One region of the Pseudoalteromonas sp. SG45-5 genome, then DNA from elsewhere that is predicted to be linked to it. Evidence: predicted binding sites of a transcription regulator. Region 1 holds the regulator's gene; each other region holds the start of a gene.

Region 1 (6,208 bases):
ACTTGCTACCGTTTCGGCAAGCACTACATTGGCGCCGCCATGTACCATACCCATTGGATTATGGTGCTCAGGTATGGCTGGCATGGTTGCTACTAAATAGTCTTCCCCAATTTCAGATATTTCAATGCCCATGGTTTTCATGAGTGTGCCTTGGCCATTAATGCCTTCGTCTAGTTGTTTGCAAAACTCTAAAGTAATAGGTTGATACCAAATACTCATAACCGCTCCTTCTAAATGGTACTTAACCTGAGCTCTGGATAATAAATCTATCTCAAGCTGCTATTTTCAGCGCTAACTACGTTGAACTTACTTGCAATAGGCCAGCTATTGACGCGCAAGTTTGCCTTGTTTTCACTGAAAATCTCTGGCTAGAGAAAAATAAATTTAAATATCACTATGATTCAATATATTAGTAAATATCTTAACCAGAGTTCAGGCTACTTAAAATATCGTTTAAATTTTCATAAATTTAAGATCATGATAAGGCTAAATTGAATATTTGTCGTGCGAAAAAGCTATTAACAACTTTAGATAATGCTGTAATTCGTAAAGAGGGTGATTATAAAGCTGAGTTAGTAATGGCGATTTATAATTAAGCGAAGTGAGTGACATTTGTAAAATGTGAATTTGCTTTAAACTAAGTATAAGCAAGTCGCCATACCTTGACGCTTGCTTACATTAGCTATATTTTTTATTGGTAACTAGCGACTAGTTCTACATTATTAAAGGTATTAAAACCTTTGAGCATAATTGAGTAATTACCAGTACGAGTATCGCTACAACTTTCGCTATTTCCGTTTTTATAAGGACGGCAATCAAAGTTATTACTCGATGCAATTGCGTTGTATTTTACATGTAGATCAACATCGCCACTACCACCTGAGGTTGTGAATGTAACTTGCGTCGCCCCATTTGGCACTGCAAAAGTAAACAACTGTTCGCTATTTTTAGCGCCACTAACTGTAATTGGTTGATTATTTTGTAGTACATTATCATTTGTTGGCGGAGGGGTTGAAGATCTAAAGTTTGCAATAGTTGGATTTGTTAAATTTAATACTCTTGCATTGTCATGTTCTGCTAAAGTACCCATTACATCACCATTGTATGATTTGTTTGGGTTCGACCAGTAATTAATGCGGGTACAATTATTGGTGCAATTATACGCCATTACTGAACGCCATTGCGATTGAGGTTGCTGATAGCCATGTCCAAATGAATATGGAGATGTTGATGGATCGTTTTCAGGGTTATGACGAGCGCCTTGTAAATGTCCAATTTCATGACCAAAAGAGTAATAACCCGTTGCACAGTCATAATCGACCATAGCAAAAGCGCTATTCGCATTTGCACCAATGGCTTTTGCCTGACCACAGTAACCGTTTACATCATTCACTAATATGACTACATCAGCACCGTATTGATCGCGTAATGTATGGGCTTCATCCATATAGCCATCATTTTTAGCGGCTAAGCGGTTTAAATCAGTCCCTGAGTTTGTAGCTTCAGTGTAATTAATTTGGCTTACATGAGCTACGCTAACAACAGCGTTAACGCCTGAGTTTTGATAACCTTGGTTGGTCTCGACAACAGCAAGATCAATTAAGCTATTTATATCCCCCGATTTTTGCGCAGCTGCAGGCGTATATAAAACTAATAAGCTAATATCGCTTTGTGCATTGCTAGCCATTGCTGTTTGGTAATTTTGTGCCGTTAAAATTTGCTCACTGATTGAAGCTATGTTGCTATTGCTAGATTGCTTATAGTCGGGTGCATGCTCAGCAGGTTGTTTTGCTGGATCCAGTTCAATGAAGTTATGACCAGAGTGTTTATTTGGTTGTAATTTGTAAACATGTTCGCCTACTTTTACCGTACCAGAAATCCCTTTTTCCGATTTGATGAGTGTAACTTCGTCACCATCTAAGCTTTTACCAACCCAAATTAGACTACCTGTTGCTGATGAGCTTGTTGTGCTTTTAATAAACTCAATATTATTACCTTTAACAGGTAAGAAAAAAGCATCTGTGTTGCTGCTTAGTTCAAAAAGTGGTTGCCCAAATTGGGATTGAGTACTTGCTTGTGCAGTCATGCTTTGTGAAATGTTAGAGTATTGAACTTCAAAAAGTGGAACTTGAGCGTGCGTATAACCACTGAACAGTAGGCCAATAAATAATGGTGAGTATTTTTTCATTTGATAATCCTTTTGAATTCATTTTGTTCTTATAAAGTGTACATGTTAATAAGTTGTTTTCAACCCATTAACATTGAGGTGTGTTTAATATGACTATTATTGTAAATATAAAAATACACTTGTTTAATTTATGTAACCAGATTTTGTTTTTGTAGGTGTGAAAGGGGGATTTATTAATTATGAAAAACAAGCGCTATTAGCTGGTAATCGCATAGTTTGTTTAGCTTAATTTAAATTTGCGATTTTTATTTAACTGTATATACTCACAGTTAAATGTACTGTATGGAAAACCAGTTATATGCGACCATTAACGAAGCGCCAAGCTCAAATACTCGAATTAGTTAAAGTTTTTATTAAAGACACTGGTATGCCCCCTACACGTGCAGAGATTGCACAAACACTAGGTTTTAAAAGTGCCAATGCTGCAGAAGAGCATCTAAAAGCACTTGCAAAAAAAGGTGTTATTAAAATGAAGCCAGGCGCAAGCCGAGGTATTCAACTTGTTGAAGAAGAAGAACCTGAGCAATTAGGTTTGCCTCTAATTGGCCGAGTAGCGGCCGGTGAGCCTATTTTGGCGCAAGAGCATGTTGAAAGTCATTGTAAAATTGATCCATTAATGTTTAAACCTGCTGCCGATTTTTTACTGCGTGTTAACGGTATGAGCATGAAAGATATAGGTATTATGGATGGCGACTTATTGGCGGTGCATAAAACTCAAGTTGCTGAAAATGGGCAAGTTGTAGTTGCACGTGTTGATGATGATGTAACTGTAAAGCGCTTTGAAAAAGCAGGTCGAAAAGTACTGCTGCATGCTGAAAATGATGATTTTTCAGCAATTGAAGTCGATTTAGAAAACGAATCTTTTAATATTGAAGGTTTGGCTGTTGGGGTTATTCGTAACGCTGATTGGATGTAATACCAATTTTAGTAAAAACATGATCATTCTAGCGCATTGAATAACTCACTAACTACGTTAAAAATTATTTATATAGAACAACTATGTATCATAATTTTAGCCTTGTTATTGAGCTACTTTCTTATCACTATAATAGATCACTAATTTAATGCAGTGTTAAATTACTGATTTTATAAATGCGTGCTTTTTAGTACGCATTTTTAGTTACAAGGTTCCTTACTAAACAATTTTTATTGCACTCCTCTTTTATCCCCTTATGTTATTTGTAACCCCTATCAAAACTCAGTTCGCACCATTTTAAAGTTTTAAAAGTGACATGTTTTTTTGCTAATCCGTTAATATCATTTGTTTAATTTTCATACTAAAACTTGCTTGTTGGTTAATCTTTAGCTAATTATTAATGGGCTGGGCTAACAGTAACTCATTGTTTTTAGTTTTGAGAATACACACATTTACAATAAAACCTTGGTTAGCGCAGTGTAATACCTATTGTTTAATAAGGACGAGGGTATTAATACAAAAATAAAAATAACGAATTGGCGTTTAAGCCGTATGCCTCTTCGCTTTGCACTCGCAACAGCATCAAAGGAGTCGTCACATGGGTAAATTGAGCTCTACCTTGTGGCTTATACTGTTTGTTTTTCCGCAGCAAGTGTTGGCAAATAGCCAATTTAATATGCGTAAAGGCGTAACTGATATAAGTAATAATGTTTATCAGCTGCACATGACTATATTTTTCATATGTTGTGTGATTGGGGTAATCGTGTTTGCCATTATGTTTTGGGCACTCATTCATCACCGCAAATCTAAAGGAGCAGTGCCTGCTCAATTTCACGAAAGCACGAAAGTAGAAATACTTTGGACTGCTATTCCGTTTGTTATTTTAATTGCTATGGCTATACCGGCCACTAAAACTCTAATTGCAATGGAAGATGCCAGTAAGGCTGATCTCACTATTAAAATTACAGGATCGCAATGGAAATGGCATTACGAATACATGGGTGAAGACGTTGAGTTTTACTCAATGCTTTCTACTCCTCAAGACGAAATTGCTAATCTTGCACAGAAAAACCCTAACTATTTACTTGAGGTAGATAAACCACTGGTACTGCCTATAAACCAAAAAGTACGTTTTTTAATGACCTCAGACGATGTTATTCACTCGTGGTGGGTGCCCGATTTTGCCGTCAAAAAAGACGCAAATCCTGGGTTTATAAACGAAACATGGACCAATATAAACGAAGAAGGGATTTACCGGGGTCAATGCGCTGAGCTGTGCGGTAAAGATCATGGTTTTATGCCTGTGGTTGTAGTTGCAAAATCAGAATCCGATTTTAAAACCTGGTTGGTAGATGCAAAGCAGGCTAAGCAGAAAGCTGCGCTGGCAGATGCCGCACTGCTTGATCAAACGTTACCTAAAGATGAGTTAATGACTTTGGGTGAACAAGTATATATGGCTAATTGTGCAGCGTGCCATCAGCCTACGGGCATGGGATTACCAGGTGTATTTCCTGCACTTAAAGGGAGTCCAATTGTATTAGGGGATATTAAAGATCACATTGATATAATTATTCATGGCCGCCCAGGCACTGCAATGCAAGCCTTTGCAAAACAGTTATCTATAAAGCAATTAGCAGCAGTTATTACTTATAAGCGTAATGCATGGGGTAACGATACGGGTGATGTTATTCAGCCGAGTCAAATACAGACAGCACTTGATGCCAAAGTGGAGGCGAACTAATGAGTAGCATAGTAGAACAACCTAACGCCGATCAAGCGCATCATACACATCACCCTGCAAAAGGATTTAAACGCTGGCTTTATACAACCAATCATAAAGATATAGGTAGTTTATATTTAATATTTTCGCTGACCATGTTTTTAATTGGTGGCGCAATGGCCATGGTGATTAGGGCTGAATTATTTCAACCTGGTTTACAGTTGGTTGATCCCCACTTTTTTAATCAAATGACCACCGTACACGGTTTAATTATGGTATTTGGTGCAGTAATGCCAGCCTTTACTGGACTTGCCAATTGGATGGTGCCACTGATGATTGGTGCACCTGATATGGCACTGCCAAGAATGAATAACTGGAGTTTTTGGATTTTACCGTTTGCGTTTTTAATTTTATTAGCATCGTTATTTATGCCCGGTGGTGGTCCTGCATTTGGCTGGACTTTTTATGCTCCGCTTTCTACAACTTACAGTAATGACAATACGGCGTTGTTTGTATTTGCCGTACATATAATGGGAATAAGTTCAATTATGGGGGCTATTAATGTAATTGTCACCATAGTTAACTTACGTGCTCCAGGCATGACATGGATGAAGCTTCCCCTATTTGTATGGACATGGTTAATTACCGCCTTTTTATTAATTGCGGTAATGCCTGTACTTGCAGGAGCTGTAACTATGGTGCTTACCGATAAGTACTTTGCGACCAGCTTTTTTGATGCCGCAGGTGGCGGTGATCCGGTGATGTTTCAGCATATTTTCTGGTTTTTTGGTCACCCAGAAGTGTACATCATGATTTTACCAGCGTTCGGTATTATATCGACCATAGTGCCTACTTTCTCGCGTAAAAAACTCTTTGGTTATGCCTCTATGGTGTATGCCACATCCTCGATTGCGCTGCTGAGCTTTATTGTTTGGGCGCATCATATGTTTACCACGGGAATGCCTGTAGCAGGTGAGTTGTTTTTTATGTACGCCACAATGCTTATATCTGTGCCCACTGGGGTCAAAGTATTTAACTGGGTTGCCACTATGTGGAAGGGTTCAATAAGTTTTGAGGTACCCATGCTATTTAGTATTGCCTTTATTGTATTGTTTACCCTAGGTGGCTTTTCTGGGTTGATGTTAGCCATTACACCTGCTGATTTTCAATATCACGATACTTACTTTGTTGTAGCGCATTTTCACTATGTATTAGTAACCGGTGCGATATTTTCGATTATGGCGGGCGCTTATTATTGGCTGCCTAAGTGGACGGGTAATATGTTTAATATCACCTTAGCTAAATGGCATTTTTGGTTATCACTGGTGAGCGTCAATGTACTGTTTTTTCCTATGCACTTTGTAGGACTTGCTGGTATGCCGCG
Region 2 (6,208 bases), on a different contig from region 1:
AAGCTTGCACCAAGCCAACTACATTGGCTTTTTACCTGCGACTCGCAATAACTAAGTAGCTTTTTACCAAGTCCTATATTGTGGGAACTCGGATCAATCGTTATTCGAACAACGCGAGCGCTCAGTTGTGTTAAACAGTCATTATTAAAGCTAAGTTGTGAGAGTGCTTGCGCCATTAAATGTCCCTGTGGGCGACGCTCTCCACTTATAACTTGTATGGCAAGTTCTTCATTCAAACCACCTTCTATAGCGATTAAACATACACCAGCTAGTTGATTATTAATTTTGCTAATAAATAGCCGTTGCGATGGCGCGTCTAGTAGTTGGCGTAAGTCGTTGACACTACTTTGATAGTGAGCCAGTGCAAGTAGGGCAACAACTTGCTGCAGTAACGGCTCATTATTACCAAGGGACTGCTGTGTTATTTCACTATGAACTGGCTGTTCTAATTCATCACTACTTAACTCTATATATTGTGCATCGAGTGCAAGCAAGGTGCGAATGTGCTTCTCGAGGGGATCGTGTTTAGCAAAACGCAGTGGCTCATCAAGCGTTACAACTTTAGAGGCTTTATAGTGCGCTTTTATATAGTTACTAAAGCGAATGGTATAACCCCTACCATTGCCCTCATACCCAACCAGTGTACTTGCAAAGACTATACGAGGGTAATGAGCTAGCATTTTTAGCAATAACGGTACAGGGATCGCGGCAGCTTCATCAATGAGTAATAAATCGCACTCAGGTAATGCATTTAATAACGCGTCAGGTGCAACGTAGTGCAAGTTGGCGAGCTGTTTATGTTCAGCGTTGTATTGCAGGTCTAACTCGTTGGCTAAATGTTTAAAGCTACTATGGGTCGCTTTAAACTGAGTGCTGCAAATAATTACTTTTTTATCAGCTAATTTTGCGGCTGCTAAGCCAAGTGCTGCCGACTTACCTCTACCTCTATCAGCATTAATGAGTAAAGGCCTGTTGGCACGACCATTAGCTATTTTTACTATTTGTTCAACGCAGTTTTGCTGTGGTACATAATCAATTTTATTATGCGTAACAGAGCTGACGAGATTACTAATACAGCCATTTTTTTCACTAAAATGAAAAGCGGGTAGTTGTTTGATAATAGTCGCGAAACGTTGATTAAATAAACTGTAGTCAATGGTGTGACCATGTGATTGCACTGTGCTTAGAGCTGGGTCTTGCCAAGTAGCTAAGTTATTTAATTCGGGCAGTAATAAAAACAGTATACCGCCTGCTTTAACGGTGCCGGCAAGTGCTGCAAGTTTATCAGGGTGCAAACCACTAAAACCATCGTAAACAGCATGAGCAAATTCTTGCCCTAAAATTTGGTGTGTGCGAGTAGGCCAGTACGAATTTTTAATCGCGCACTGCTTGGATACAACAAGTGTATTGTTTTCATCTATTAATGAGTTAAGTAATTCATAACACCAAGCAGGGCTGCCCGCAATCAACACTAGCTGACGATGATACGCGCCAGCTAGTTGTTGTTCTAACTCACTTAGATGAGCTTTATACAGCTTGTAATCGTGCATAGGCCGTTACTAACCATTTACTGCCAAGGTCGTCAAAGTTAACTTGTACGCGAGATTGCGCGCCACTGCCTTCGTAATTAAGTACGGTACCAACACCAAACTTAGCATGCAAAACTCGTTGCCCTAAGTTAAAGCCACTGTCTTCAAATGCGGCATGGCTAACTGATGCGCTAAAGCGCCCCGCAGCAGGCGGGCGAGAAACCTGTGTTTTAATACGGATTTCTTCTACGCAGTCTTCAGGTATTTCGCGTAAAAAGCGTGATGGGCTATGGTATTTTTCTTGCCCGTATAAACGGCGACTCTCAGCATGGCTAATATATAACTTATCCATTGCACGAGTCATACCTACATAACAAAGGCGGCGCTCTTCTTCTAAACGACCCGACTCTTCGTTACTTTGTTGAGAAGGAAACATGCCTTCTTCTACGCCCACCATAAACACGAGTGGAAATTCTAAACCTTTAGCTGAGTGAAGCGTCATCATTTGTACAGCGTCTTCGTGCTCTTCTGCTTGCCCTTCACCTGACTCAAGTGATGTATGTGCTAAAAAGCCTTGTAAAGGTGAGCTATATTCTTCGTCTTCAGGAAGTTCATACTGATCACACGCACTAATTAGCTCTTCTAAGTTTTCTACGCGAGCACGGCCTTTTTCACCTTTTTCTGCTTGGTACATTGCCATCAAGCCTGAGGTTTGAATTGTGTACTTAGCTTGCTCATGTAAAGTTAGATCGCTAATTTTATCTTCTATTTGTTCAACGAGCTCTACAAATTTACTTACTGCACCAGAAGCACGGCCAGATAAATGCTGTTGTTCTACAATTGCTTTAGCGGCATACCAAAGCGGTAACGATTCTGCTCGTGCACAGTCGCGTATATGGCTCAATGTTTTGTCGCCAATACCGCGTGCTGGCGTATTAATTACGCGCTCAAATGCGGCATCGTCTTGACGATTACCTACTAGGCGTAAGTACGACAGCGCATCTTTAATTTCTTGGCGCTCAAAGAATCGCATGCCCCCATAAATACGGTATTTTAAGCCTTCCTGAAGCATAGCTTCTTCGAGTACGCGTGATTGCGCGTTACTACGGTATAAAATTGCGGCATCTTGCAGAGCATTCCCTGCATTTAACCAGCTTCGTAGTTTGCTACTTACAAAGCGTGCTTCGTCTAACTCATTAAATGCTGCATAAATAGAGATTGGCTCGCCATCGTTACCGTCGGTCCACAAGCTTTTACCCATACGTTCTGAGTTATTTTGAATTAATGCGTTAGACGCTTTCAAAATAGTCGCGGTTGAACGGTAGTTTTGTTCAAGGCGAATAGTTTCTGCGCTGAAGTCAGTTAAAAATCGTTTAATATTTTCGATTTTAGCACCGCGCCAACCGTAAATACTTTGGTCATCGTCGCCTACAATCATGATACTGCTTGTATCGCCTGCAAGTAACTTTAACCAAGCATATTGAATAGTATTTGTATCTTGGAACTCGTCTACGAGCATATGTGCAAAGCGTTGCTGGTAATGACGCAGTAACGTAGGGTTATTTTTTAACACTTCGTAGCTGCGTAGTAATATTTCGGCAAAATCTACTAGGCCTGCTCTATCACAGGCCTCTTGATAGGCGGCGTAAACACGCAGCATCATTTGCTCGTTAATATCGTATGCTTGAATATCTTTAGGGCGAAGTGCTTCATCTTTTTTAGCGCTGATGTACCAGCCAAATTGTTTGGCGGGCCATTTTTTGTCATCAATATTCATTGATTTTAATAAGCGCTTGATCATCCGAAGTTGATCGTCAGAGTCTAAAATTTGAAAGGCTTCAGGTAAATTAGCTTCACGGTGATGAGCACGTAAAATACGATGAGACAAACCATGGAACGTACCAATCCACATACCACCTACAGGGGCTTTTAGTGTTTCTTCAACGCGGCTGCGCATTTCTTTAGCCGCTTTATTAGTAAAGGTAACTGCAAAAATACTGTAAGCGGAGGCTTGCTCAACTTGCATAAGCCACGCAATACGATGAACTAACACTCGTGTTTTACCAGACCCAGCACCTGCTAATACCAGCATGTTTTGTAGTGGGGCTGCAACGGCATCGCGTTGTTTGTCATTTAAGCCATCGAGTAATTGTGAAACGTCCATCGTTACGCCTTTTTAATCAATATTGTGGGCAGTATAACAGGTGTTTTTGTTAGGCTAAATAAAATACTGTTTTTATAAACAGCTATTTATAAAATAGTGTTCAAAACGAGTAACTTGCTAATTAATTGAGCGAATAAAAAAGTGCAAACACATAACAAAAATTGCTAATTTGACCTAAAGTTAGCAAAATTTACTAACTCTCTAAATCTAGGGAAATTTAACTATTTGATTTGTAAGCTTTAATGAATTGGCATAAAGTGTGTAAGTAAATAATTATAAAATCAAATAAATACAGAGGTTAGTATGGCAGATCAAGGTTCTGGCGGTAACGTAATCGCAGCATTATGTAATATATTTTTTCCTGGTTTAGGGCAGTTAGTGCAGGGACGTATTTTAGCAGCTATATTTTTTGCACTTGCTATTTTAATAAGTTACGCACTAATTTATGTACTTGTAGGTTTTGTACTGGTGCCTATTATTTACTTATGGTCGATTATTGACGCAGCGCGTTATAGATCGCGAAGTTAACGGTTTTAGAGTTGAGTAAAATAGCGCCCATGTGGCGCTATTTTACTTTATATGTCCTGTGGTTTACGGGCGTTTACGTATATAATTACGCAATTAAAGATTTACAGGCAAACCCTATGGAATATCAATTTATTCGCGACCCTATTAGCGGGCTACGCATTAAAATAAGCAGCGAACACGCCATTATTGGTCGCTGGCTAAACGAAGAAATAGGCAAAGATAAAGTAGCTATGGTGCAAGCGCTTATTGCATCGGTAAGCTCAAGTTATGAGCCGCTAACGCTAAAAGGCCAAGAAATAGATTTAATATTAACCAAAGACGAAGCATTATTTGAAGCCCATGCGCTTCATCAAGACAGCGAAGACCTAATAGCGTATCAAGATGACGATTTAGCGCTTGAAGAAAATGGTTTAAGTAGTGGTTGTGGCTTTGAAGATTTTATTGATTTAATTGACTCATGGCATGAGTTTACTACCTCAAGATAAAAACCCGCACACCAATGAAAATATACACCAATGCACAATCCGCATTTTATCTGTATTATTACACCAACGAAAATTACGCCAACCAAAACGACAGGAATTGATATGTCTGCCAATTTAAACAAGCTAGTAGTGATGCTAGAAATGCAAAACGCCATGAACACTAAAGTACATGAGCAATGGTTTACTCAAGGATTTGAATGGTACCGCGCTATTTGGGTTGAGTGTGCTGAAATGCTAGATCATCATGGTTGGAAATGGTGGAAAAAACAAACACCAGATACTGAGCAAGTTATTTTAGAGTTGGTTGATATTTTTCATTTTGGTTTGTCGCTTAGAATTGACGGCAAAACTAGCTACGAAGACTTAGCAAAGCAACTTGAAGCTGAGCTTAGTAATGCCCAACAAGCTGATGATTTTAAACAAACGCTAGAAATATTAGCGGCGTCTGCTGTTGCAGATAAAACGTTTAATGCCGCTGCATTTGCCGGTTGTATGGCGCAGATGGATATGGATGTTGATGATTTATATCGAGGCTACGTAGGTAAAAATACGTTAAACTTCTTCCGCCAAGATCACGGTTACAAAGACGGTAGCTATATTAAAGAATGGAATGGCCAAGAAGATAACGAACATTTAGTCGAAGTAGTTAAAAGCCTTGATACAGAACATACTGATTTTGCAAAGTTAGTATATCAAGGACTAGAAGCGCGTTACCCAAAAATCTAACCCACGTAAACTGCGTTAAATAATCTTACGATAGTCGGTAACACTTAGGTAATCGGCTATTTCGTTATGTGGTTGTTGGCTATCAGGGTTAGCAACTGCAAGTAGGTGCTCAATGCCGTATTCTCGTGCGGCATTTAAAACCGGCACACTGTCATCTACAAACAAAGTGCGCTGCTTATTAAACCCTAAGTCTTTGTGTACTTGGTGCCACAAACTTTGTTGCTCTTTACTTACTCCATATTCATGAGTAGAGACTACGCCATCAAGATAGTTATCAATTGCGGTATGCTCAAATTTAAGCATGACACTCTCAGGGTGGGCGTTGGTAAGTAAAATTAACTCTTTGCCTGCTTTTTTAAGCTCAGTTAAAAAATGAGGCACGTCTTTGCGCATTTTAATTAAATGCTGAGACTCTCGTTTAAGCTCCATTATAGGTAAGCTTAATTGCTCTTCCCAGTAATCTAAACAATACCACTGTATTTGACCACTCACAGCTTGATAGCGTTTTAAAATATCAGCTTTAGCTGCATCTAGGCTAATGCCTCTCGCTAATGCGTGCTGCGTAGGAATAACGTTAAGCCAAAAATGACTGTCGTAATGTAAATCGAGTAATGTTCCATCCATGTCGAGCAAAACGGTATCGATTTTTGACCAATTTAACATAGGAATTTCAACTTATAAGGTTTATTATTGAACTAACTGCCATGATAGCAAATTAACGCCAATGACACATAAAAAGCACCCAACACCACCACAAATCCTTAGTAATAATGTGG
Region 3 (6,208 bases), on a different contig from region 1:
CATTAATGAACAATGCTAATATTCCGTTATCGGAACACATTATAAGAGTATTGCAACGACGTATTTATGAAGCACTTAATACCATGGTTATTAACTCGCCGGGCTCTAAAGCACTAAAAAGCCGTTTAACCGAAGCAAAAGAACACCTATCAAGCAATATTCAAGGTAATAATAGTGATGCACTATCTATTCCTAGTAACGATAAACAGCTTGTTGGCCTTATTCAAGGTATTAAAAAACTACGTGCAATTTTACGATCAGAGCATGCTAAGGGTAGAGTTGATAGCCAAGTTTTTTCAGGAGAAGACAAACGTCTTGAAAGGCTTCAGCTTAGAATAAACATAGAAAGTCAAATTAAACGTGGCGTATCTGCACAAGCAGCGAGCATGGTTGGCTCTGCAAGGCAATACTTTGAAAAAGCCTATGCAACATTAAACTCAGTTTCATTCGCTGATGAGTATGTAACAGCAAAGCTTCAAGAGGTTGAGGGTTATTTAGAGGCAATAAGTGTTGAGCTTAGAGCTTCGAACGCCACGGCACTTAAAAAGAAAAATGAGCAAGAGCAAGACGATTTAGATGTATTATTTGCCCCTAAAAAGAAATGGTAAACATTTATCTTTTTTAGTTAAGCCCATACAATTGTATGGGCTTTTTTCTGGTCAGTTGTTAATATTCATCAGCATCTATCACGATAAAAACGCAAACTTAACAACAAATAACACAGTTAAAATCCAGACACTAATTGATACTTCATCTCGCTTGCCACACAGCACTTTAACTGCAGTATACGATATAAAACCCAGTGCAATACCATGTGCAATAGAAAAAGTTAATGGCGTCATTAATAATACAACAGTCACCGGAATAGCATCGGTCATGTCATCCCAATTTACAAATTTCAGATTTTGCAGCATTAATACAGACACATATAAAATGGCTCCAGCCGTTGCGTAAATAGGCACCATTTGCGCAAGTGGCGCAAAAAACATCATTAGTAAAAAGCAAATACCAACAACAACAGCCGTCAAGCCTGTTCGCCCACCTACAGATACACCTGCAACCGACTCGATATAAGATGTTGTTGTTGAAGTACCCAACATTGCACCTGCAATTGTGGCAGTGCTGTCTGCACTCAATGCTCGTCCTAAGCGAGGCATATTGCCCTTTTCATCAACCAATCCCGCTTTTTGTGTTACAGCAACTAATGTCCCTGAAGTATCAAATAAATCAACAAACAAGAATGCAAAAATAACACTGAGCATTGAAAGCTCAAATGCCGCACCAAAATCAAGCTGCATAAAGGTAGGTAAAATAGAAGGCGGCATAGCAACCACACCATGATATTCAACAAGCCCTAAACCTAGTGCTATAACAGTCACCAATAAAATGCTAATTAAAACACCACTTTTAAAATCGCGATATAAAAGTGCGGCAATAATAAAGAAGCTAAAAATAGCTAACAATGGGCCCGCTGATGTTATATCGCCTAGCTGGACTAAAGTAGCTGGACTCGCGATGATGATCCCTGCATTTTTAAGCGCAATTAGCGCTAAAAATGCACCAATACCTGTTGCAATAGCCTGTTTTAAAACTAAGGGAATCGCATTAATGATCCACTCTCGAACTTTAAATAAGCTTAAAAATAGAAATATACAGCCCGACATAAACACAGCACCTAATGCGGCTTGCCACGTGTACCCCATTCCCAACACAACACCGTAAGTAAAAAAGGCATTCAATCCCATACCAGGCGCAAGTGCTAATGGATAATTAGCCCATAAGCCCATAATAAAACAACCAATAGCAGCAGCAATACATGTAGCGACAAAGGCTGCTCCTTGATCCATTCCTGCTTCAGCTAACATTGCAGGATTCACAAACACGATATAAACCATGGTGATAAATGTAGTTACCCCAGCGATACACTCACGGCGAACCGAGGAACCATTTTCATTAATTTTAAATAAGGCTTCGAGCATAATAAACTTATGATAATAAAAAGTGACGAGATTTTATCATAAAAATAATTTTTTACAGGACATTTTACCTTGCGGTATACTAAACTATTGAAGTAGCTAAAATAACAAAAAGACGAATATGATAAATACAACACCAACAGGCCAGAATTTAGAGCAACAATTAGACAATATATTGTCTTTTGTAACGCAACCTAATGATGCTAATTTAGCGCCAAATAATGAGGATCGCCCGCAAAGCTCTCTTAATAAGGCACTTTATTATTTAAAAAATGACCAACATCCACTTGCCGCAAAATGGATGCGTTTGGCTGCTATGTCGGGAGATCACCGAGCACAATTTTATTTGGGACTGTTTTTTGTTAAAGGGCAAGGCGTACCGCAAAGTGTTTTTCATGCTGCAGCATGGCTAAGCTTATCAAGTAGTCAAGGTCATAAACCTGCGACGGCGGCTTTAGCCGATCTACGTAAACATATTGAAACCAAACGCTTTAAAGATGCACAATGTTATGCTGCTAGTTTGTATGAGCAAATTCACCAGTTGCAGTTTTCTCATTTGATCTCTCATACTTCCCCTACAGAATAATCATCTACGTATTTTATTCATAAAACACCTGTATAAAGTCACCGTAAAAACGCTGCAATCACCTGCTAGCTAAGTCATAGTAGCAATAGCACTCTATAATTAAAATTTAAGCTAGAAGTGGTATGAAATATAAAAATATTAATTATCAAGGACCTACTTAAAAATCAAATCTAATTGAATATTTAAAAAAGAATAACTGTACAAATAAATAGCAAATAATACTTGCGCAAAAGCACTGTATAAACTACTGTATATAAATACTGTATATAAACCCAGTGAGATAACTAAAATGTTACAGCCTATTACAATTAGAACAGTTAAAAGCTACCAGCAAGACGATAAAAGTGATTGTGTTAATTTAATTCAAATTGAAGATGAGATATCTGCGACATTTGAGTTATTAAAGGTCCTACATCAGTACAATAATCTAAACGCTTGGACATTATTAATCGCACCGGATAACGTGCCTAGTAAAGCATTACTTGATTCATGCTCTATTGATACAAGTAAATTACTTGTTATTAGACAAAAGCACCTAGTCAATTTAGAGTATGTATTAAATTCGGCGTTACATAACGGTAATTTTTCAGCAGTAATTACATGGACAGACATAGTAAATAACCAATTACTTAATAGCTTATCTTTAGATCTGAGTAAAACACGAACAAAACTTTACTGTTTTACAAAAAATATTCAAATTACAAAGATACCCCATAGCCAACAAGCTTGTTAAACTAACGCTTTTATACTGTGTAGAACAACTATGAACTCACTGAACTCTATAAGCTGTTTATGTGGCAGTCAGCAAGAATATGCAGACTGCTGCGAACCTCTTCATTTAGCAAAACAACAAGCTCAGACTCCTGAACAACTAATGCGTTCGCGTTATACGGCTTATGTACTTAAAAATGCAAAATATGTTTACCAAACCTATGCAAGTGAAAAGCAAGCTGAAAATCCTGTTAAAGAAATCAACGATTTTGCTAACAGCTGTCGATTTATAAATCTTGATGTCATTAGCTCACACCATGATGAAGATAAAGGTGAAGTAGAATTTAAAGCTCAGTACTTTTACCAAAGTCTGTTTTGTGAACTTCACGAAAAATCGCAGTTCATTAAAGAAAATGCTCAATGGCGTTATTTAGATGGCACTATATTTCCAGTTACGGATATTAAGGTGGGTAGAAATGATGATTGTCCATGTGGTAGTAATAAGAAATACAAAAAATGCCACAGTGTGTAATATATAATTTTATTTAACCCCTTTACATAAGTAAGGATTGTTGATTGTAGGCAGTCCTTTATTGATATAAATACACTTAAGCCCTCCTCTACTCTTGTAGCTACCTTATTCATGTTTATGTTAATTATTGCGGTGTGTAGTTAGCGCTTAAACGCTACATTTACCAGCGCACCAAACTTGCTTATACCGATTCGCTTAATTAAGTGATCTATTTTGAGGGAAGGAAATCGTGTCGATAACAAGGCAAAAATTTTGTTCTTTAGTTGTTCTATATCAGGAATTTTTAACGATGTTAGCGTCAGATTTAATCCCTCAAATTGATTAAGTATTATTGCGGATTGGTATTATTTAAACATGCCTCCTCTGTTTTAGTTAACAACCGATAAACGCTCCACACTTAATATTTATAGCGTAAAACAAAAAATGAGCCACTTGGGCCCATTTTATAATTTCGAATACTGATTAAATATTATTCGTCATCATCTAAGTCTAACTGTTGACGCTGAGCTGGTCGTGCTAAAATCTCTACATAGAAAGAAGTCAGACCTTGCTTTTCAATTTCACCAATTTGGTTACTTAATTCAGCTACGTGTACAACTTGCGCATCTTCAGCTGTGTTACCAAACTTACAGTCAAATGCCCAATAATCTGCATCTTCAGGTAGTGTTTTATTGCGCTCTCGTTTCAAATATTTTTTCACTTCATGCTTTGCAGCATCAACCATACGAGGGTATTTGATTTTCTCGTGATTCAGCGTGAATGTTTTCTTCATTACGTTCCTAATTACCTTGGTTTAATGATAGCGGCATTTCATGTCATACCATTTGCGATCATTATAGCAATTGCAATTAACTTTTGGATGCTTTTTTTGCACTAAATCAATTATTAGCCAATATCATTAAATTAATCAGTAATAGTGATGCGAAAACACAAAAAACAACATATAGGGTTACTCGATATGCCTAATTTTTAAAGCTGTAAGAAGGTAAATCAATCAGTAAGCAAGAGTTAATTTCCTAGGTTAAATTATAATGTGCTTTTGTCCCTGAATCACATAAATAACACGCTTGCTGCTCCCTATTAGATATTTTCTCAAGCAGTAACTAAGTGTAAAGGCTCATGTAAAGCATCGTTATTAAGGTGATCGTAAAAAGCAGCGGCGTCCATCGCTGGATTAGAAAGTTGCGTTTCTGTGTTTTTTATACGTCTACGCACAGCAAGCTCGCAATTATCAATGATATTCAACGGAATATGCGTTACATCATCTCTTATAAAGAGGGGCTCTGGATTCAAACAATGATTCAATTTAATATCGTTCATTCCAGAGCGTTCTCCAGCACTGATCAGTAGTGAAGCGTTGTGTTGACCAATCAACATATCAAATTTATCTGGCGCTAAAAGTTGCTTAGGACCAACACCCAATTGTTTGCGAAGCGCATCATCGGTAATAATTGCGTCTTCGAGTTCTGTTTTCGGTAAGTGAAATTGGCTAAAATCAAGTGCGTCATGCGATAACATTGCGAGCAAAAGAGAAAACTCTCCTCTTCGCTGTTCGTGCACACTTTTATTAAGCCGTGTGCTTAATTGGTTCTCAGTGATCAACAAACCATCGATTTGCATAGTCTTTAGCCGATTGTTGTAGGTTATAGATATTTATCGGCTTTTTTTCATTTTTCTTTAGTTTTTTTCTTTACTTAAATACATATTTTGCTATTATCAGCGCCGTTGCATTGGAGGGGTTCCCGAGCGGCCAAAGGGATCAGACTGTAAATCTGACGGCTCAGCCTTCGCTGGTTCGAATCCAGCTCCCTCCACCACTTTTCTTACCGCTAAGTTAAGTGGGGCCAAATGTAACAAAATTAGTGTGGAGGGGTTCCCGAGCGGCCAAAGGGATCAGACTGTAAATCTGACGGCTCAGCCTTCGCTGGTTCGAATCCAGCTCCCTCCACCACTTTTAATTTCCCCCTAGTAATCAGTAAAATCTAAAATACCCACTGTAAGCCCATTCCATTAATTTTTAACCATTGTGATGCTGATTTATAATCAGGGTAAAATTTTTCAACTCGCTGCCAAAATGCTTTACTGTGGTTTAAATGACGCAGATGTGCTAACTCATGAACTATTACATAATCAATTATGTGCTGTGGCGCACCAATAAGGTGTAGATTAAAGGTCAAATTACGTTTGCTGTTACAACTCCCCCACTTTCTTTTATAAATCGCAATACTCAAATTGCGTGGTAAAGCCTCGTTCATTTGTGTACAAAAATACGTAAGTCGCATTTCTATATAAGCTGTTAGCTGCTCTTTTAAATACTCTTCTAATAATTTTTGATACTTTAATTGTTGATGTTTAACACGTTTAGATACCGTAATTAACAAGCCTGCTAACTGTGGTTTTACA
Region 4 (6,208 bases), on a different contig from region 1:
CGAGAAATGCTGTTTTTTAGTATTAAAGACACGGGCATGGGGATTGCACCTGAAAAGCAAAAACTTATTTTTAAACCGTTTGAGCAAATAGCCGATGTGGAATCGCGCTCCGTTGGCGGAGCGGGTCTTGGTTTAGCAATATGCGCAGAATTATTAGCGCGTATGCATGGCGATATTAATTTACAATCTGAATTTGGCAAAGGCTCTACATTTACGATTTCGGTGTATCCTGGGGATATTAGTGAGGTAGAGCGACAAGTTCTTAACTTTAGTAGTGCGCCGCAGTTACACAATAAATTAGCTCCTTGTAAAGTAAGTGGCCGTGTATTGGTTGTTGATGATTTACGTGATTTACGCATGCTAGTAGGGCACATGATCAGCTCTTGCGGTGCGAGGGTTGATTATGCAGAGCATGGTCAGCAAGCACTTGAAAAAGTGCGCATCGCGGATGCGTATAAAGCGCCTTATGATATTATTTTTATTGATATTCATATGCCTGTAATGGGCGGCAAGGAAGCTACTATAGAGCTTAGAAAAATGGGTTATAAAGGCCCAATAATCGCGCTGACAGCTGCAACAATGAAAGGGATACATGAGGAGCTGGCAGCACTTGGTTTTAATGATGTAATACCAAAGCCGGTTGATAGTGCTGCTTTATATCAATGTTTACAAGATTACTTAATAGCGCCAGAGCACGCGCCTAAAGCTAAAGATATAAACAGTGATAAAAGCTTAACAGAAAAAAAACAGCGTTTTTTACTTGTTGAAGATGACCATGATGCAGCGCAAATAACACAGTTGCTTTTAGAAAGTTTAGGTGTGGAAACCGTGATAGCATCGAGTTGTGCGCAATGTTTACAAATACTCAATCACGATAAGCAATTTAATAAAGTATTACTCGACATGCATTTACCTGATGGCAGAGGGGTTGATTTAGGCCAGCAAATTAATAAGCGTTACCCGGAGTTACGCTTGGTAATTGTAAGTGGTGCAGAGCCTGATCCTAAAGAGATAAAAGATTTAAATATTGACAGAGTTTTACTAAAACCTATTAATTTAAGCTTGTTAGAAACGCTTATTAGCTCATAGAGACATTATTTATATGCATTCAATAAAGTTAGTATCTGAAGAATTAACGCCATCAAAAGTAGTCTGTGTTGGTCGAAATTACACTGCGCACATTGCGGAGTTAAATAATGAAACGCCAGATCAAATGGTGCTATTTAATAAGCCAAATAGTGCAATTACCACGCTATTAAATTCGGCTCATAACGGCGATACCCTGCACTATGAAACAGAGCTATGTTTTGTTGTAAAAAATAAAAAGTTTGTAGGTGTTGGGTTAGGCCTTGATTTAACTAAGCGTACATTACAAAGTAAATTAAAAAATAAAGGACTCCCTTGGGAGCGAGCTAAAGCATTTGACGGTTCAGTTATATTAACTGATTTTATAGAGTTAACAGATGCAATGCAGCATTTTACGTTTGAACTTAAAATTAATAATGTTGTTATTCAGCAAGGGGATACTCATTTTATGTTACATAACCCTGAATCTATTTTACAAAACATCAGCGAGTTTATGAGCTTAGAAGATGGTGATGTGATCATGACAGGCACACCTTCAGGTGTAGGGGAGGTAACCGCGAAAAGTATTTTTGCTGTCGCGCTTTATGCCAATGATCAGTGTTTACTAGAGCATCACTGGCAAGCAAGTTAAATAGGTAACTAAACAGATAATTAAATACCATTTAATTATCTGTTTTAAATCAGCAAACACGCCCTAATACGGCATCGGATTATTTCTAAAAATAGTATCAATGTCAGTTAGCACGTCATCACTTAGCGTAATATCAAATGCATCAATATCTTCTTTTAATTGCGCCATACTTGTTGCACCAATAATAGACGACGTTACACCGTCTACTTGATTACACCATGCGAGTGCAAGCTGTGCTGGCGTTATATTATTAGCATGCGCCAGCTCAACATATTGTTTAGTCGCTTGTTCTGCGTTTGGTGTATCTCTAAAAATACCGTTACGCTGCATAAAGGTCCAGCGAGAGCCTTCTGGGCGAGCACCATTTAAGTATTTACCTGTTAATAAACCGGCGGCTAAAGGTGACCATGGTAAGTAAGCAATATCCTCATGCACACATTGCTCAATTAAATAGGGCCAATCTTTGGTATGCGCTAAGCTAAACTCGTTTTGAATAGATACCATACGAGGTAAATTATGCTCTTTTGCTAAGTTTAAAAATTGGCTTATCCCCCAAGGTGTGTCGTCAGATAAACCGCAGTGTTTAATTTTTCCGGCTTTTACGCAGTCGTTTAAACCTTCTAAAATATCCAGCATGCCAGCTTGATGTTCTTGTGTATTTACGTTTGTAAATTTAAGCATACCTGGCCATTGCCTACCAAAGTGAGGCGTAGAGCGATTTGGCCAATGTAGCTGATATAAATCAATATAGTCTGTTTGTAAGCGTTTAAGTGACTCATCAACAGCTTCAATAACTGATTGACGAGTAATATTACCGCCGCCTCTCACCCACGATAAGCCATTACCCGCTATTTTTGTGGCGAGAATTATATCGCTACGTTTTTGCTGATTACGTGAAAACCAGTCGCCAATAATTTGCTCTGTTTTTCCATATGTATCGGGAGAGGGCGGCACCGCATACATTTCAGCTGTATCAATAAAATTGACGCCTTTAGAGAGTGCGTAAGCTATTTGTTCATCGGCATCGCGCTGAGTATTTTGTAAACCCCAAGTCATACTGCCTAAACACACTCGAGATACGTCTACACCACTGCTACCAAGTGGACTATATTGCATAAAACTTCCTTAGTTATTAGGTTGAGCATGGGTGGTTAGAGCTGATAAAAGAGGCTCAGTAATTAGCGCTTTTTGCCCTGTTGTAAAGTCAAACATAACCACTTTTGAATTACCCGTTGTGGTTATCGCATTTTGTGCATGGCTAAATACAGTGTAATTCATCATAAAGCGATCTTCTTTAATGTCAGTGATGGTAACACCGACAGTAAGCGTATCTGGAAAAGTAACAGGGCGTTTATAGCGCACATTGTTTTCGCTTATAACTGGACCAGTACCGCTTGGGGTGATTGTATCAAATAGGTTTATTTTATTTAAAAAGTCTATTCGAGCTATTTCAAAATAACGTAAGTAAACCACGTTATTAACGTGTTGAAGGGCATCCATGTCAGCCCAAGCTACGGTAATATCAGTATGAATAGGATATTGATCTTTAAACGTTTGCATAAACTTATAGCTCTTAATTTTAAAGCACTTAGGTTATCAATATGAAGTTATGACCTCAAGGTAATTAATATGGCATTTTTAGCTAATCATTGTGCCTATTTAAATTAAGGTCTACAGTTGTGTTATATAAATAGGAGAAACGCATATGCAACAAGTAGTTAATTGGGTTCTAGCATGTTTTATTTTTATTATGTCGTTTGTTTTTTATGCAATGGGGAATCTCTCGGGAGGAGTATGTTTACTTGCCGCAGGGTTTTTACTTGAATTTGCTTTTTGGCTATATTGCTTTAAAAAAACGAGGCGATTTAAGCAGTCATTTTAGATTAACTAGGCGCTTGCATATTAAAAGTGTTTGCATAATAATGACTGTATAAATAAACAGTTATTTTGTGGCGATGAAAAAGTTTATTCACATAGATATGGATTGTTTTTACGCCGCAGTAGAAATGCGCGACAATCCTGAGCTTGCTAATGTACCGTTGGCAATCGGCGGTAATAGCCGGCGAGGTGTACTTTCAACCGCCAATTACCTTGCTAGAGAATATGGTGTACGCTCTGCCATGTCTAATTACCATGCGAAACAATTATGCCCCGATTTAGTGATTGTACCCGGACGTATGGCTGTTTATAAAGAAGCCTCAAACCAAATACGCGAAGTATTTAACCACTACACAGATTTAATTGAGCCACTTTCCCTTGATGAAGCTTACCTTGATGTAACAAATAGTGCCGCCTGTAAAGGCAGTGCTACGCTTATTGCACAACAAATAAGAGCCGATATTTACAATGCAACTGGGCTGACTGCATCAGCAGGGATTGCGCCCATTAAGTTTATTGCCAAAATAGCGAGTGACGAAAATAAGCCCAACGGGCAATTTGTAGTATTACCCAATGAAGTTGATATTTTTTTAGCGCAGTTACCACTGGGTAAAATACCTGGGGTGGGGAAAGTGACGCTCGAAAAACTCAATTTAAAAGGGTTATACACCGGCAAAGATGTGCGCGAAAAAGGTGTAAATTGGATGCAGCAGCATGTAGGTAACTTTGGTGTTTCTCTTTATCAAAAGTGTGCGGGTGAATATGTTGGTAAAGTCTCTACCAATCGAATTAGAAAATCGTTAAGTGTTGAGCATACTTATGAATACAATAAAAACAGCTTACAAGAATGCCTAGAGCAACTCCCTAAGTTGTTAGAGGAGCTGAAGGTACGTTTAGATAAGCAACAATTACAAAACAGAATTAATAAACTGAGCGTTAAAGTTAAATTTGCCAATTTTGTAGTGACTTCTGCGGATCAGGCATACCATCAATTAAACACTGAAATTTTTACTCAGTTACTAACTAAAGCTTATCAACGAGGTGTGCAGCAGCCTGTAAGGCTTTTAGGTCTTGGCGTGGGTATAAAAAACCAGCCAGAGCATAATTTACAGCTTAGTATTCTCGATTAAGTGCTAAAGCCTGTAACTGCAAGTTGCCAATAAACAAGCAATTAAACTAAATGCTTGTCGCAGCTTGCTGGTCTTCAATATTTAAATCGACGATAATAGAGGCTTATGTTTTTTAACAGGACCTTTATTTATGGCATATCCACAAGCCGTGTTGGCTCAGCCAGTAAGTGCTAGCCTTGAATGCACATCTCATGATGCATTAATCATTATCAGTGATGATTTTTCTCAATTACCAAACAATCCACTACGAGATGCAGTTTTAGCACAATCAAAAGTTGATTCTCGTATTGGTAAGCAAATTACTTTATTAGTAATTGAAAATAAAAGAGTGATTCTTGCGCCAACGGGTCCTTTAAATAGAGATTACGACGACGTACGCCGTTATTTTGATGCTGCTAAACTTGCAATTAACGAAGCCAAGGCGTCGGGCAGTGTTAATCCTGCATTATTTTTACCAAATTTAAATGCTGATAGCCGTTACCAACATGCGCTGGAAGTTGCTTATTTAGGTGCTTGCCAAGCATTGTGGCAGCCGTTAGAAGCACGTGAGTTTCATGGCGAGAGTATTGAACCTATAACAAATATCGGTTTAGTTGGCGCAAATGAGCAAACAATTAAAGCTGTTAATGCAATTGCAGCAGGTCAATACGCTGCACGTGATTTGTGTGGTACTGAGCCTGAGCGTATGGCTCCACCACGCTTTGCTGATTACTGCGTTGATTTATTTAAAGGCTCAAATATTGCCGTTGACGTGATTGATGATATTGCAGCGATTGATAAAAATTACCCAATGTTAAGCACTGTTGCTCGTGCATCGTATGCTGTAGAGCGCCATCATCCACGCGTTGTTAAGCTTGAATATGTACCAAGTGGCGAAGTTACTCGCACACTTATGTTTGTTGGTAAAGGCCTGGTGTATGACACAGGTGGTGCCGATTTAAAAGTAGGTGGTTATATGGCAGGTATGAGCCGTGATAAGGGTGGTGCTGCATCGGTTGCGGGCTTTATGAAAGCCGTTGCTGATTTTCAGCCTAAAGGCGTTAAAGTCATCGCTTATTTAGCCGTTGTTCGTAATTCTATTGGTTCGGATTGTTTTGTACCAGATGAAATTATCACTAGCCGCGAAGGTATACGTGTACGTATTGGTAATACCGATGCAGAAGGGCGCTTAGCAATGGGCGACTTACTTAGTGAAATGAAAGATTTGGCTAAGGGTGAAATCAATCCAACGCTATTTACTGTGGCTACATTAACAGGCCATGCAGCTCGTGCAATGGGGCCTTATGGAGCTTATGTTGAAAATGGTCCTGCTCGTAGCGCTGGTATTTCACGTCAAATAGCTGACTGTGGTGACCTATGGGCCGATGGCGCAGAAGTATCGCGCTCACGCCGTGAAGATTATGACTTTATCAAACCGCGTACACTTGCTGACGATGTACTCTCTAGCAATAACGCAGCGTCTGCGGTTACTGCGCGTGGGCAT

Evidence for each region. The regulator LexA, encoded in region 1, represses DNA repair genes until DNA is damaged. The targets are predictions, from matches to a motif close to TACTGTATNNNNATACAGTA.
Region 2: the regulator LexA is predicted to act here: its motif matches at 3,758-3,777, upstream of uvrD (DNA helicase II).
Region 3: the regulator LexA is predicted to act here: its motif matches at 2,808-2,827, upstream of H5119_RS06385 (SulA-like leucine-rich domain-containing protein).
Region 4: the regulator LexA is predicted to act here: its motif matches at 3,642-3,661, upstream of dinB (DNA polymerase IV).

The regions. Positions count from the first base shown of each region.
Region 1 covers NZ_JACJEM010000015.1:43,967-50,174, reverse strand. The annotation lists gene H5119_RS06700 (PaaI family thioesterase) at 1-219, opposite strand, end outside; gene H5119_RS06695 (M12 family metallo-peptidase) at 692-2,188, opposite strand; gene lexA (transcriptional repressor LexA) at 2,487-3,104, shown strand; gene coxB (cytochrome c oxidase subunit II) at 3,703-4,845, shown strand; gene ctaD (cytochrome c oxidase subunit I) at 4,845-6,208, shown strand, end outside.
Region 2 covers NZ_JACJEM010000051.1:1,703-7,910, forward strand. The annotation lists gene H5119_RS15590 (GNAT family N-acetyltransferase) at 1-1,550, opposite strand, end outside; gene uvrD (DNA helicase II) at 1,528-3,693, opposite strand; gene H5119_RS15600 (hypothetical protein) at 3,997-4,221, shown strand; gene H5119_RS15605 (YacL family protein) at 4,338-4,706, shown strand; gene H5119_RS15610 (dUTP diphosphatase) at 4,809-5,432, shown strand; gene yrfG (GMP/IMP nucleotidase) at 5,448-6,095, opposite strand; gene nudE (ADP compounds hydrolase NudE) at 6,157-6,208, shown strand, end outside.
Region 3 covers NZ_JACJEM010000014.1:59,423-65,630, reverse strand. The annotation lists gene H5119_RS06400 (hypothetical protein) at 1-608, shown strand, start outside; gene H5119_RS06395 (NCS2 family permease) at 687-1,979, opposite strand; gene H5119_RS06390 (tetratricopeptide repeat protein) at 2,098-2,562, shown strand; gene H5119_RS06385 (SulA-like leucine-rich domain-containing protein) at 2,852-3,295, shown strand; gene H5119_RS06380 (YchJ family protein) at 3,326-3,805, shown strand; gene H5119_RS06375 (DUF6172 family protein) at 4,275-4,577, opposite strand; gene H5119_RS06370 (VC2046/SO_2500 family protein) at 4,898-5,425, opposite strand; tRNA gene H5119_RS06365 (tRNA-Tyr) at 5,538-5,622, shown strand; tRNA gene H5119_RS06360 (tRNA-Tyr) at 5,672-5,756, shown strand; gene H5119_RS06355 (M48 family metallopeptidase) at 5,788-6,208, opposite strand, start outside.
Region 4 covers NZ_JACJEM010000052.1:25,475-31,682, forward strand. The annotation lists gene H5119_RS15905 (hybrid sensor histidine kinase/response regulator) at 1-1,089, shown strand, start outside; gene H5119_RS15910 (fumarylacetoacetate hydrolase family protein) at 1,103-1,717, shown strand; gene H5119_RS15915 (aldo/keto reductase) at 1,781-2,833, opposite strand; gene H5119_RS15920 (thioesterase family protein) at 2,843-3,277, opposite strand; gene dinB (DNA polymerase IV) at 3,673-4,725, shown strand; gene H5119_RS15930 (leucyl aminopeptidase family protein) at 4,856-6,208, shown strand, end outside.